Regions from separate parts of the Rossellomorea vietnamensis genome, predicted to be linked through region 3. Evidence: riboswitches for the same ligand, from Rfam matches in the RefSeq annotation. Region 3 holds a riboswitch; each other region holds the start of a gene.
What was found. Region 3 has a riboswitch for S-adenosylmethionine ahead of N5C46_RS23245 (YezD family protein). Riboswitches for the same ligand answer to the same signal wherever they lie in the genome.

Region 1 (4,807 bases), 690 kb from region 3:
AAAGATAGACAAAAGAAGCGACTCTTTGTCTATCCTGATGGATGATTAATAGATTGGTACCCAGCCTTCCTGGGTGACAAAAATGCGGACGGCTACCACCTGCTTATCATCGCTTAAAGTAAAATAGTGGCGGATGTTTTCAGGAACGGAAATTAAGTCACCCGGATTCAGATGCACCTCAAAGAAATCCCCGTCCTTTCCTTGAATGACGAAAACGCCATGTCCATTCACTATAAATCGTACCTCATCATCCGTATGATGATGCTCCTGTTGGAAATTCTTTAATAGCTCTTCAAGATTTGGTGTGCTTTCGGAAAGGGAAATCACATCCCTTGCCTGATACCCCCTGCGGGCTGAGATATCTTCAATCTCCTCTTTAAAGGTGGAGAGAATGGCCTCTTTATCCTCATCGGTTAAAGCGTATCGGTCCCTTAATGATTCGTCCAGTTTATCCATGTTCCAATGTTCGTAGATAACCCCTTGGTCATTTAAATAATTTACTACCTCTTCCTGGTGCTCTATGATCTGATTTTTCCCCTGAATGTGTATCGTTGTCATAATTTGACTCCTCCCTTGGAAATAGATTTTGTGGTTGTTAATGATAATAATGTAAGGTGGTACTGGAACAGAAACTCACACGCTTCCAATAGTTTCTTAGCTTCAAACCCTGTACGTCCCCAAACGGTAATTCCATGATTGCGAATAAGTACGGCCCCTTTATCTTCTTTAATGTATGGGAGGAAGGAATCCGCCAAGGTTGGAATATGCGCATGATTATGGATGATGGGAATCGAGATGGAGTCATGTTCATCCCATTTGTCCCAGGCTTTAATCAGTTCCTGGTTTCTGAATGTGATGACACCTTCATCCCCATACAGTTCACTGATCACATTGTTGGCAACAGTATGGACATGTAAGCTGCATCCCGCTGAACTCCCATTGAATATGTGACTGTGGAGAAGGGTTTCGGCTGAGGGACGCAGTTGGGTTTCCTCCAAGGCCTCACCTTGTGCATTCACAAGGAGGAAGTCCTCTTTCGTGTGCTTTCGCTTATCCTTTCCACTTGCCGTAACCAGGAATGATACAGGCGATGATCCCACACGTATCGCCAGATTCCCACTGGTTCCCATAAACCAGTCCCTGTCTGCCAATTCTCTTTTGATATCAGCGAGCTCTTCCCATTCGGCTTGATACGACTTCATATTGTCACTCCTTTTTCTATCACATTTATGCAATCGTGAAATGTTTCAAAAGGATGGTACGGGATTCCCTTTTCTTCACACGTACGTGCCAGATAGTCCCTTGCGAGTACTGTATCGCCAAGCTTCGCCATCTCGATGTCTGTAACAGAGTCCCCTATTACAATCACCTCATGATTTTCCAGGGATAATGCCCTCAGGATGGAAGGCTTACAGCATCCACAACCTTTGTTTTCACAGTGCACGTCACATGGATACGGCCAATGAATGGTTATGGTCGAATCATTAAAGATCGCTTCGTTACAATATACAGCCTTAAAAGGCCCGAATTCTTTCAGTAACGGGTGAACAAAGAAGTCTATTCCCCCACTCACGATATACAGGGGAATCTCATTGACTTTTGTATAGTCCACGAATTCCTTGAACCCTTCACGTATAACCGCTGTTTCCATCAAATACTGGATCATCTCGTCTTTCTGTGAAGAAGGAATGAAGGAGAACAACTTGCTTACCCCTTCTTTAATCGAGACCGACTGGTTTAAAATGTCCTCTTTTATAGGCTCCCATTCTGGTGGGGCAAAGGCTTTCATCAAAGAAATGATATTATCTGTTTCTGTGATCGTCCCATCGAAATCACAGAATATCACTGGATGACTCATTACACCTTTACCTCCCCTCCCCATAGGGACAGGGCTTTCTTCAGTTCTTCATGGGTTTCGGCTGCTTCCTGGAGTGACCTTCCGTTTAAAACAGCATCGATCGCTTGACGGAATGCCCTTCCTCCCCCACTTGCACCGTCCGGGTGACCGTGAATGCCTCCTCCGGCATTAATGACACAATCTGTCCCGAAATCTTTTACCAAAAGTGGTACAAGTGCCGGGTGTATGCCTGCTGATGGAACTGGCAAGGTTCTCTTCAAATGGTCGTCATGCTTCGTTAATTCATGGCTTATGGATAGGACGTTGCCCTTCTCTAGTGCCACACTTCCATACGGAGATGGAAATAGTGAAAAGTCAGCTCCGGCCATTCTCAATAATTTACCCAACCATAAAGAGTAGCTCACCCCATATACTGGAGATGCTGCAACAGCCCCGGCAAAGGCAGGATGAGCCATGATCGGCAATGAAATCGCAGGGTCCTCTCTCAATTCCTGCAGAACATCGAGACCGTATGAAAATACATTGAATAAAAGAGCGTCTGCCCCAAGCTCCCTGGCTTTTCTTGCCTTGTCCCGTAACTGTGAGGTTTTCCCTGTCAGATTTACGGCATACAAGGTTCTACTACCCGTTTCTTCAAAGACGTCGTGCAACACTTTTTTTCCTAATCTCACTCTTTCAAAAAATGGAGTCAAGGAATTATCAAATAATATTTCATCATCTTTTACGACATTGACTCCGCCGAGGGCCTGAGCTCTTAACTGATTTTCAAGGAAAGTGAGATCCCTGCCAATCACCCCTTTGAATATGCTCATTAACAGCGGTCGACCATGAACCCCTGTTAATTGCCTGATGCCCTCTATCCCAAAACGCGGACCGGGAAATGACTTTTTTAAGTCTTCTGAGAACTCCAGATCCAGTAATTTCACTTCACCATCGAGAGAAAGCTTGCCGAATACCGTTGTAAGGATAGCCGGGATATCATTGGAATAATTATGACCGGGATACCCTATCTTCACCTCACCCCATGGACCTTCCTCCTTCTCTTCCACTGAAACGACTCTTCCCTTGTATTTTCTCAATTGTTCCTGCTCCAGCAGCGGCAGGTCCGTCCATGATCCGACCGTGAGTCCCAAAGCAATCCCTTCTGCCTTTTTCTCGAAGGAACCACTCTTTCCCTTAATTCGATATGTTGCGATCACTTCACCCATCCGTATTACCTCCCTATGTAAAAGCACTTTTTCCGTGTCTTGATATCATCCAAACAAAAAAACCTCTTCCAGATAAGAAGAGGTTTACATTCGGCACTCTTCTTATCTGTCAGCTGTAAAGCTGCAAGAATTAGCACCGTGCTTAAATAAGTCGGTTGCCGGGCTTCATCGGGCTGGTCCCTCCGCCTGCTCTTGATAAGAATTTCATTATATTAATTCAGTTGGATTATTGCACCAATTTCAACATATGTCAATCCCTTTTGTGAAATAATTCTAAACTTTCTATACGGGAAATCGCCTCTTTTATCCGTTCATTTGTCGTTAAAAGACCGACCCGTACATACCCTTCTCCATATTCGCCAAATCCTACACCTGGAGCAACGGCCACTTTGACTTTTTCAAGTAAATAGGTTGAGAACTCAACAGATGTGAATCCTTCCGGCACCTTTAGCCAGGCAAAGAAAGAACCTTGAGGAGCTTTTACATCCCACCCAATTCCCTGTAGACCCGAGATCAGGAGATGTCTCCGTTCTTCATATGTGGCAACCAGTTCGGTTACGCAATCCTGGGAACTCAATAAAGCCGTAGTGGCTGCTTCTTGAACCGCTCCGAACAGGCTTACGTAAAGGTGATCCTGGAGGAGATTGATCGCTTCAATGACACTTTTATTCCCAACGGCAAAACCGACTCTCCAGCCTGCCATATTATAGGTCTTCGATAATGTATATATCTCAATCCCGACATCCTTGGCACCATCCGTCTCAAGAAAGCTCACAGGCTTCTGTCCATCGAAACCGATCGCCCCATAAGCAAAGTCATGCACCACACAAATGTCATGCTTTGACGCAAGTTCCACAGTATCCTCGAAAAAGGATATTGTTGCGGTTGCACCCGTTGGATTATTGGGGTAGTTAAGGAACATTAATTTCGCCCTTTCCCATTCTTCACGGGAATGGACACGATAATCCGGGAGAAACCCATTTTCCTCTTTCAACGGCATCTTGATCATACTGGCTTCTGCCAATGCGACCCCCGATACATAGTCCGGATAACCGGGATCCGGGACAAATACCCCATCCCCGGGGTTCAATAAACATTGAGGAATCTCCACTAATCCTGCTTTTCCTCCGAAGAGAACCGCTACTTCGGTTTCGGGATCTACTTCTACTCCGTATTCCCGCAAATAGAAAGCTGCAATCGCCTCTTTAAAGCTCGATAAACCGCGAAACGGAGGATATTTATGATTAGAAGAGGATTGAGCCGCTTCTGTTAATTTTTCCACAATATGTGGGGGGGTCGGCTGATCCGGATTTCCCTGCCCCAAATTAATGACATCATGCCCCTCATTCACAACCGCATTCACAGTTCCTGCAAGGGAAGCGAAAAATTGTTCCGGTAATGATTCCAATCGTTTTGCTTTTTCAAAGTGTTTCATCCATTCACCCACTCATTTTTTTGAAAATTAATTACTTTCAAATTCTAGTCACAAATGATATAACGGAACATAAAGAATGTAAAGGAATAAATGACAAAAAGTACATAACGAGGTGATGGTAATGATTCAAAAGGTTGGTCTCGCCCAGATGGATATTATGTTTGGGAATCCTGAAGAAAACAAGTTGAAAGTGGAACAGTGGGTCAAAAAAGCAAAGGAAGAGGGATGCGGTACCGTCGTCCTTCCAGAGCTGTGGACGACAGGTTATGATCTTACACGGATAGATGAAATCGCAGATAAAGAAGC
Region 2 (4,807 bases), 1.6 Mb from region 3:
CGTACTTGCCCATGGAGGAGATCTTTCCCTTGCAACCGATGGTCTTCATCATACCTTTGAGATACGACTTCCCAAATAACGAATGATTCGAGGATAATACATGACAGAGCAATGGTACACGATCGGTTCCTTTACATTCCCCTCCTCATGGGGGGCCATCATCGCCTCATTCGTACTGACTTTCTTATTCCTTTTCTTCTGGAATCGAAAGGCCAGTGACTGGTATTCGAATGCCATTTTGATTTTTATACTAGTCTGGAAATTGAGTGTGATTGTGATCGACTTTCAAACGGTCATCAAGCACCCCTTTACGATTCTCTATTTTCACGGAGGGATCATGGGGTATTGGTTAGGCTTGGCGGCTGTTCTCCTGTATATCTTTTTCAGGAAAGTCGATTGTCCATCTACCCCTATCATTTCATGGATGACTACGGTACTTGTCTTTGAGGTTGTCTTACATATGCTCCATGATGACTTTCTTTTAGCGGGTATTCAGTCCGTTCTCAATCTGATGATGGTTTATTTTGGGGTGAAAAAATCAGCTGGATCTGATGGAAGGATGTGGAGTGGGCAGATATTCGTTTTGTTCACCCTTTTCCAATTATTGCTTCACACTTTGATCGGCGGCTTCGAATTATCCGTCACCACCTGGTCGTATTTAGTGATGATGATCGGTCTCATCTTTCTTTTAACGGTAAGGAGGAAAACTAAAAGTGAATAAACGAAATTTTGCTCTGGCGATCGTCGCACTGCTGATCGGAATCTTCCTTGTGAATTTGTTCCAGGATCAACAGGAAAAAAAGGCAAAAGAAGAGGCTGCCCAGTTGGCCAAGGAATCCATGGACCTTTCTGATGCCAAGCAGGGACTCACCAAAGGGGATCGTGCACCGGACTTTACCTTATCCACGTTGGAAGGGGAAGAAGTAAAGCTGTCTGACTATCAAGGCAAGAAAGTGATCCTGAATTTCTGGGCCACCTGGTGCCCGCCATGTAAAGCGGAAATGCCCCATATGGAACAGTATTACGAAAAAAACGCGAAAAAAGAGAATGTCGAAATCCTTGCCGTCAATTTGACCTCACAGGATGATGGGGAGAAGGCAGTCCAGCAATTTGTCGACGGCTACGAACTCACTTTCCCCATTCTCATGGATGAGAAAGGGGATATCGGAGACGAGTACCGGGCATTCACGATCCCGACCACTTACATGATCGATACAAACGGCCTCATCCAGCACAAAATCGTCGGCCCCATGAACGAAGAAATGATGGGTAAAATGGTCGGAGGGATGGAATAATGGGAGGGACGGACCTCTGACAGGACGTTTCGTTTTATACGCTATGAGGTATAAGTAACCATAACCCAAAAGGAGGATCAAAATGTTCCACTACACAAAAGACGTTTCAATGAATGTGAAGGATGCCGTATCAGCAGTAGAGGCATCCTTGAAAGAAGAAAGCTTCGGGGTTCTGTGGAATCTTGACCTGGCCGCCAAGCTTCAGGATAAAGGGCTGGATTTTAACGAAGAAGTAGTTGTCCTGGAAGTATGTAATCCCCACGAAGCGAAAAAGGTGCTGGAAGAAAGCATGCTCGTCAGCTATTTCCTGCCTTGTAAAGTGACGGTATACACAGAAAAGGGAACGACGAAGATCGGGATGGCAAAGCCCAGCAAGCTGATTGAAATGGTAGATAACGATGAATTAAAACGATTGGCGTTGGAAATCGAAAATCGCCTGATCGGGTGTTTAGAAAACGTCTGACGATTTGAACCTGTTGCAAAAAGCGGCGGGTTCTTTTTTTGCCTCCCATTAACTCATACTCCTCACAATCTTCTGAATATGATACACTTTTAAAAATACATAGATTCAGGAAGGATGAAAGTGAAATGAAATTCACCACCAAGGTCGTACATAGTCAGCTGAAAGGAACAGAGGAAATCCGTAGTAAGACAACACCGATCTACCAGACGTCTGCTTTTTCTTTTACGTCTCTGGAGGAACTTGAGGGTTTCTATGAAGGGAAGTCTCCTTATCTTTATTCAAGGACGGGTAATCCGAACACGGATGAACTTGGGAAGATGGTGGCAGAACTTGAAGGAGCTCCTGCGGGTGTCGCCACGTCTTCCGGATTGTCGGCAATCCTGGTTGGTATCCTTGCCGTTGTTCAGGCAGGGGACCATATTGTTGCGGCGGAGGATTTATACGGAGGCACTTTCCATATGCTGAAAGAAGAGCTGAAATCATTCGGTATTTCGACCTCCTTTGTCGATTTCACGAGTGAGGAGGAAATCGAGGCAGCACTTACTCCCGACACCAAACTTCTCTACAGTGAGACGGTAACCAATCCATTTATGCGGGTAGAGGATATTTCAAGAATGGTAGCTCTTGCCGAAAAGCATAACCTGAAATCGATGATCGACAATACATTCGCCACACCATTTCTGCGTCAGCCCTACCTTGAAGGAGTCGATCTGGTCGCTCACAGCGCTACGAAGTATATCGGCGGGCATAGCGATATCACAGCGGGGGTCGTAGTCGGAAAAGAAGAGCTTGTGCAAAAGGCAAGAGAGAAGGTCGTCAACATCGGTTCGAACCTAAGTCCATTTGAAGCATGGCTCACATGCCGGGGGGCGAAAACATTGGCACTTCGGGTGGGGACCCAGGCTCAGAACGCGGGAACACTTGCAGATGAACTGCGCAGCAATGAGCAGGTGAAGAGGGTCTATTATCCAACTGATCTATCCGATAAAGGGAATGGGGCGATCGTCACCATCGAACTCGATGCCAGCTGCGATATCAGCACATTCTTCAAGTCCCTTGGATGGATCAAAATCATCCCGTCCCTGGCCGGCGTGGAAACAACGGTTTCCTATCCGCTTGGAACCTCTCATCGTGCCCTTCCGAAAGAAGCGCAGGAAAAACTAGGCATCAACACCCATGTGGTGCGCATATCGTTAGGTATCGAGGATGGGGGAGATATCGTTTCTCAATTCAACGAGGCAATAGCAGCTTCTGTTAAAAAATAAAAAATTCTGAAAATGGTCTTGACGTTGAGGCTGGTTACCCTTTATAATTCATCTCAACGCATGAATTTTTCACATTGACAATTAAATGCTCTTATCCAGAGAGGTGGAGGGACTAGGCCCGATGAAACCCGGCAACCTTCATGTACGCACTGTGCGTCACATGAAAAGGTGCTAATTCCTGCAGGCGATCTGCCTGAAAGATAAGAGGAGGACCCTATTCAATTAGACCCTCTTCTTAGGAAGAGGGTTTTTTATTTTATCCTCTTCTCGCTTCCTAGGTACCTATTCTTCTTCGGTTTTTCAGTATCTTAGTTCAACAGAATCCCAAAACCAAAACAATTAGGAGGAATTCCAAATGACAAAATCATTCGATTTCGACACACTTCTTCTTCACGGCGGCCAGGAGCCGGACCCAACTACAGGCTCAAGGGCGGTACCCATCTATCAAACGACATCCTACGTGTTCGACAACAGCGATCACGCCGCAAAGCTATTCGCCCTTGAAGAACCGGGAAACATCTATACCCGTATCATGAACCCGACAGTCGACGTCCTCGAGAAGCGCCTCGCCCTTTTAGAAGGGGGAATCGGAGCCTTGGGTGTATCATCCGGGATGGCCGCCATTTCTCTTTCCATCCTGAATATAGCCGGTGCAGGGGATGAAATCGTGGCAGCCACCAATCTGTACGGCGGAACGTACAATTTATTCTCTACGACCCTTCCGAAATACGGAATCAAGGTTCATTTCGTCGATCCGACTGATCCAGAGAATTTCCGAAAAGCGATCACGCCGAAAACGAAAGCGGTATTCGCCGAGACGATCGGAAATCCGAGCCTGCACGTCCTGGACATCGAGTCGGTGGCGAAAGTGGCCCATGACCATCATATCCCGCTCATCATCGATAACACATTTGCCACGCCATATGTGTGCAAGCCGATTGAGTGGGGAGCTGACATCGTCATACACTCCGCGACGAAGTGGATCGGCGGCCATGGTACGGCCATTGGTGGAGTCGTCATCGACGGTGGGAAGTTTGATTGGAATCATGAGAAGTTCCCTGGATTTACAGAAGAAGATAGAAGTTATAACGGACTTCGCTACGCACAAGATGTGGGAGCGGCCGCTTTCATCACAAAATTAAGGGTGCAGCTGCTTCGGGATCTCGGGGCGTGCTTAAGTCCACAAAACGCATTTCTGCTGTTGCAGGGACTGGAAACCCTGCATCTCCGCATCGAACGTCACACGGAGAATGCCTTTAAGATTGCGGAACACTTAAATCAGCACAGCGGAGTTGCCTGGGTTTCTTATCCAGGTCTCCCACAGCATCCATCCCACGCTCTTGCTCAAAAATATTTGAAAAATGGAGCGGGATCCATCGTCGTCTTTGGAATCAAAGGGGGCAGGGATTCAGGACGTAAAGTCGTCGACAATATTTCCCTCTGGTCCCATGTTGCCAATGTGGGGGATGCGAAGTCACTGATCATCCATCCAGCCTCCACGACTCATCAGCAATTGAACGATGAGGAAATCCGGGCCACAGGTGTCACCGAGGACCTTGTAAGACTTTCCGTCGGTTTGGAATCTGCGAAGGATTTGATCGAGGATCTGGATCATGCGATTGAAGTGGCTTTAGAAACGTCGAGGGTATAAAAAATAACTGTTTTCACCGGGGGGGCCCATGACCCCAAACAACACCAAAAAAGGAGGTGGAGGAATGGAGAACTCATACTCTTATGAAGTAAGCTCCATTACCGTCCCATCCCTCACCTTAGAGTCAGGCACC
Region 3 (4,807 bases):
GAAATGGGTGATCTCTTGTTTACGTGCTTTTTTGTATAACCCTTTAGGATCACGCTTTTCACATTCCTCCAGGGAACAATGTACGTATACTTCCAAAAATTCTTCAGGTCCGACCAGGCTTCTCACAAGATCCCGGTCTATTCTGAAAGGTGAAATAAACGCGGTGAGCACAATTTGACCGCTATCAATGAAGAGTTTCGACACTTCACCTATCCGTCTGATGTTTTCTTTACGGTCGTCTTCGTTAAAGCCCAAATCTTGATTCAATCCATGACGGACGTTATCTCCATCCAGAACGTACACCTGCTTTCCCTGATTAAAAAGGGAGGCAGCAAGTGCATTCGCCACTGTCGATTTACCTGAAGCGGATAATCCTGTGAACCAGAGAATGAAACTTTGATGACCATTCTTTTTCCTTCTATGCTGCTTGGTGACTGTTGATTCATGCCATACGATGTTTTCTTGTTTTTCACTCAAGCTATCTTCCTCCCCGGCCGATTATTTGGATTCTTGTTTTAGACCCTTGATCAATACATCAATGACCTCTGGACGACTGAATGTTGAAGGAGGGACTTCCCCGTTCCTCAGCATTCCCCTTACTTTTGTTCCGGATAGGATGACGTGATGCTCTTTTCCATGGGGACAGGTTTTTGTCGTCGCCATCCCCTCACATTTCTCACAATAGAAGCTATGTTCGAAGCGAAGAGGGGTAATCCCAATCTCTTCTTCCGTAAACTGATCAAAAATCTTTTGGGCATCATAGGTTCCATAATAATCACCAACCCCTGCATGATCCCTCCCGACAATGAAGTGAGTACATCCATAGTTTTTTCTCACTAATGCATGAAAAATGGCTTCCCTGGGTCCTGCATATCTCATAGCAGCAGGAAAGACGCCGAGAAATACACGGTCTTTCGGGTAATAGTTCCTCAGGAGAACGTCATAGCTCTTCATCCGGATTTCCGCAGAAATATCATCCGCTTTCGTTTCACCCACCAGCGGATTTAAAAATAAGGCATCCACCGTTTCCAAAGCCGTTTTCTGAATGTATTCATGCGCCCTGTGAACGGGGTTTCTGGTCTGGAAACCAACTATCGTTCTCCATCCCTTATCTTTAAACCCTTTACGTGTTTCAACTGGATCGAAGGTATAATCCCTAAAGGGTTTGGAAAGCCTTTTCACTAGTGTAATCTTCCCTCCGACATACACATCACCGCGCTCGAATAACTTCTTTACGCCGGGATGTTCCCCGTCCGTCGTTCCATAGACCAGGAGGGCTTCTTTATATTTGTCAGGTTCGTAGATATCCTCTACGTCGATCATCCCGTATGTTTCTCCTTTATAGACAAGCCTGCTCCTTTTCCCTAGCTGTACAGAACCAGCCTGCTCCTTGTCGATGGGCAGAGTGATGGGAATGCTCCATACACATCCGCTCTCAAGCCGTAATGATTCCACCACGGTCTGATAATCCCGCTTGGTCAAGAATCCTTCTATGGGACTGTATGCACCGATTGCAATCAGTTCCAAATCACTCAATGCGATGTCGTCCAGTGGCAGTTCGTGTTGGATGTCCTTATAGGATTCTTCAGGTAAATAGGATTGGACCAGTACTCCTCCGTGCGGCTGTAAACTCATGTAAAATATCCTCCTTAACATATTTGTATAATCGGAATTAAGATCAAATGCCTCCTCCATCTTCGTGGACAGACCGTCTTTCCTCATTAATGACCCTCATCAACGACAACGCACCTACCGTGGCAATGATGACGCTTATCAGTACGACAATCGAGTACAAATCACTATCGATTAACAGTTTGACCAAGAAGTATGAAATACTGAGTGAAATCAAGGGGGAGACCACCCAGATTTTGATGATTTTTTTGACGATTTTCTTTTGAAGCATGTGCTTTCCGTTTTTAGCTACACCCAAACCAATGATGGAAGAGGATGTAACCTGTGTCAGAGGGATCGGCAATCCATACAGAGAGCTCAAGATGACGAGGAAGGCTCCTGTTGAAGAAATGACAATTCCTTCAGCTTTAGAATATTGCGTAATTTTCTTGCCGTTTGTTTCGACTACTTTCTTTCCCAGTAAAACAGCTCCCAGTGCAACAAATGCTCCACCAATCAAGATTCCACGTGAAGGTGATATCAGCCCTGCCCCCACCAATGGACCAACGGCATTGGCAACATTATTCATCCCTGCTGAGAAAGCTTCAAAGAATCCGGCGATGATCAACAGATAAGCAAGCCACTGTTTATCAAAATGATACCCCCGCTTTCCAAGCTGGACTAAACCTAATCCCGCAAACCAGGTTACGAAAAAAGCGATGACAGGGACGATGACCCAGAAGGACATGATCGTAATAAGTGATTTTACATACAAAACCTGATAGGCTACCCCGACTCCTACAACGGCTCCCACCGTTACTTCACTCGTAGACAGCGGAATGCCGATCACATTCGCCAGAAATAGTGAAATCGTTGCAGATAACAAAATAATGAGAACAATCTTAATCGACAATAGATTCTGCGGGATGATTCCTGAACTGATTGTCTTTACAACCTCTCCACCACCCAGAACCGCTCCACTAAGGACACCTGCTGCGCATATCCATAGCGCTGTCCGGATGTTCTTTACAGCCCCTGCACCATATGCCACTCCCATTGACGCTGCCGCTCCGCTGGCACCAATGTTCATGGCGAAGAACAAGCTGATCAGAAGGGCTGCAACCTCAAGCAAAGACCGTCACCCTTTCTAATGGAGGCCGCATTCTGTCTTCCCTTTTCCTTTCCATCTTCCGGAGCGAAGATCATTGACATCAATAGCCGGCGTGGTGCAATGAAAGCAGCCTATGCTCGGATATCCTTGATCGTGGAGGGGGTTGTAAGAGAGATTATGTTTATGGACATAACGCCAGATCTCCTTCCACGTCCAGTGAATCAACGGACAAATTTTGACGGATTGAAATTTGTCATCTCTATTAATGAATTCAACATGTTGTCTTGTTGGGGATTGTTCCCTCCTTAGGCCTGAAATCCATGCGTGCCCCTTGGATAATGTTTCTTTTAACGGGTCAAGCTTCCGTATTTGACAGCATTGGTTTGGTTTGGTTTCCCATAACTTATCCCCATATGCCTCTGCCTGTTCCTTGAGGGTCAACTGAGGCTTTTTCATATGGATGGTCAACGCGGGATACGTCTTCTTCACTTTCTCAATGATTTCATACGTTTCCTTGAAATGAACCCCTGTATCAAGGAATACAATGGTCGCCTGCGGTTTCACCTTGGATATGAGATCGATAAGCACAATGCCTTCTATTCCGAAACTGCACGCATAGACAACCTCGTCACCGTAATGATCATATGTCCATTTCAGGACGTCCAACGCTCCTTTATATACCGGATCCACTTCAAATTCTACGGATGGCTGTTTCCAAGTCTGATACGTTAACATAGTACACCCCATTCCATAATGCTTATCCATAGAAAAAGAGGCGGTAACAAAATATAAGGAGTCCCTATATTTTTGCTACGCGCCTCTAGTTTGTCTAGTCAGCTTATTTAATTCGGACTTTCTCATTTTTCTCTAATTGAATGACTTTTCCATCCTGTACGATAATCGTGATCGAACCAAAGCTCATGGTTTCAAGCATGGACTGGATTTTCTCTGCTACCAAGTCAAACTGTACATGCTGGTTCTTTTCTTTTTTCACATGATACCCCCAATTTTCTTCTTATCCAGATCAGAAAAAAACAACTTTCCATTTTGGAAAGTTGTTCAGGTAAGGTTACCTTATCTTCCAAAATGACTTCACATTTTGCTGGAATTAGCACCTTACAATACGTAGGTTGCTGGGCTTCGCAGGGCCAGATCCCTCCACCACTCTGGATAAGAGTTATTCATTTTAATATTCTAAATAATATCACAATTACAGCAGAAGTCAACCCGAGTTTTTCGATCGGATTTATGTCTTTTGACTTATTTTATTCAAACATCATTCCATACATGTTTATTCGATTGGGGGTGGTTCTACGACAATTTTTCATAAAGCATTGCGTAACTATTCAAGGAGTCTAAACACGACATTACCCTCAATTACGTTCTTCCCGGCTTGATTTGTGGCTAAAACTTTAAAATGAAGGAGGTTACCCTGATTGTCCGTCAATTCTGCCCGTAAAGTAACCACATCATGTAACATGACCATCCCTTTAAATCGTACAGAGTAATCCTGGATAAACCCTTCATCATAGTGTGGGCTGAAAAGTTTGGACACATTGCCCATCGTCCACATTCCATGAGCGATGATTCCTGGAAGACCCAGCTTCAAGGCTTCATCATCAATGGTGTGTATCGGATTATAGTCTCCGGAAGCTCCTGCGTATTTGATCAGGTCCATCCTTGTGACCGGAGCGAGTTCAACCGGGGGAAGTGTATCTCCTATTCCGAATGATTGTAGTGTTGTCATTTACTCAACCTCTTTCTGACTTCTTCTGTAATAATGACAATCGCCTGGGAAGTGAAGATTCTTTCCCCACGAGAATCTTCCCCGACATCTTCGATGACAAGGAATCCCAGTTTCCCCCCGGTACCTTCACGTTCATAATAGTCTTTTATTTCCGTATAACATTGAATCGTTTCCCCTACCTTCAAAGGTCTTTCATAATGGAAGAATTGTTCACCGTGAATCAACCCAACATTCGGTAAATGAAAGCCTTCGATCGAACCATAGTCCAACACTCTCGGAAAGGTGGGAGGGGCAATGTTCCCCCCATAAGCGGAGGACTTCCCGGCATCTTCATCCAC

Region 1: another riboswitch for S-adenosylmethionine. It lies ahead of N5C46_RS06100 (2,3-diketo-5-methylthiopentyl-1-phosphate enolase); the one in region 3 lies ahead of N5C46_RS23245 (YezD family protein).
Region 2: another riboswitch for S-adenosylmethionine. It lies ahead of N5C46_RS17600 (O-acetylhomoserine aminocarboxypropyltransferase/cysteine synthase family protein); the one in region 3 lies ahead of N5C46_RS23245 (YezD family protein).

What each region holds. Positions count from the first base shown of each region.
Region 1 covers NZ_CP104558.1:1,179,286-1,184,092, forward strand. Annotated here, with positions in the region: gene N5C46_RS06085 (1,2-dihydroxy-3-keto-5-methylthiopentene dioxygenase) at 46-558, opposite strand; gene N5C46_RS06090 (methylthioribulose 1-phosphate dehydratase) at 555-1,202, opposite strand; gene N5C46_RS06095 (2-hydroxy-3-keto-5-methylthiopentenyl-1-phosphate phosphatase) at 1,199-1,858, opposite strand; gene N5C46_RS06100 (2,3-diketo-5-methylthiopentyl-1-phosphate enolase) at 1,858-3,066, opposite strand; SAM riboswitch class I at 3,166-3,268, opposite strand; gene N5C46_RS06105 (pyridoxal phosphate-dependent aminotransferase) at 3,317-4,501, opposite strand; gene N5C46_RS06110 (carbon-nitrogen family hydrolase) at 4,623-4,807, shown strand, end outside.
Region 2 covers NZ_CP104558.1:3,447,624-3,452,430, forward strand. Annotated here, with positions in the region: gene N5C46_RS17575 (HAMP domain-containing sensor histidine kinase) at 1-79, shown strand, start outside; gene N5C46_RS17580 (hypothetical protein) at 101-721, shown strand; gene N5C46_RS17585 (peroxiredoxin family protein) at 714-1,295, shown strand; gene N5C46_RS17590 (DUF302 domain-containing protein) at 1,378-1,758, shown strand; gene N5C46_RS17595 (trans-sulfuration enzyme family protein) at 1,884-3,023, shown strand; SAM riboswitch class I at 3,112-3,230, shown strand; gene N5C46_RS17600 (O-acetylhomoserine aminocarboxypropyltransferase/cysteine synthase family protein) at 3,379-4,674, shown strand; gene metX (homoserine O-acetyltransferase MetX) at 4,739-4,807, shown strand, end outside.
Region 3 covers NZ_CP104558.1:489,835-494,641, reverse strand. Annotated here, with positions in the region: gene cysC (adenylyl-sulfate kinase) at 1-477, opposite strand, end outside; gene sat (sulfate adenylyltransferase) at 499-1,635, opposite strand; gene N5C46_RS02660 (sulfate permease) at 1,679-2,701, opposite strand; gene N5C46_RS02655 (phosphoadenylyl-sulfate reductase) at 2,759-3,457, opposite strand; gene N5C46_RS23245 (YezD family protein) at 3,561-3,716, opposite strand; SAM riboswitch class I at 3,794-3,899, opposite strand; gene N5C46_RS02645 (MaoC/PaaZ C-terminal domain-containing protein) at 4,065-4,469, opposite strand; gene N5C46_RS02640 (MaoC family dehydratase N-terminal domain-containing protein) at 4,466-4,807, opposite strand, start outside.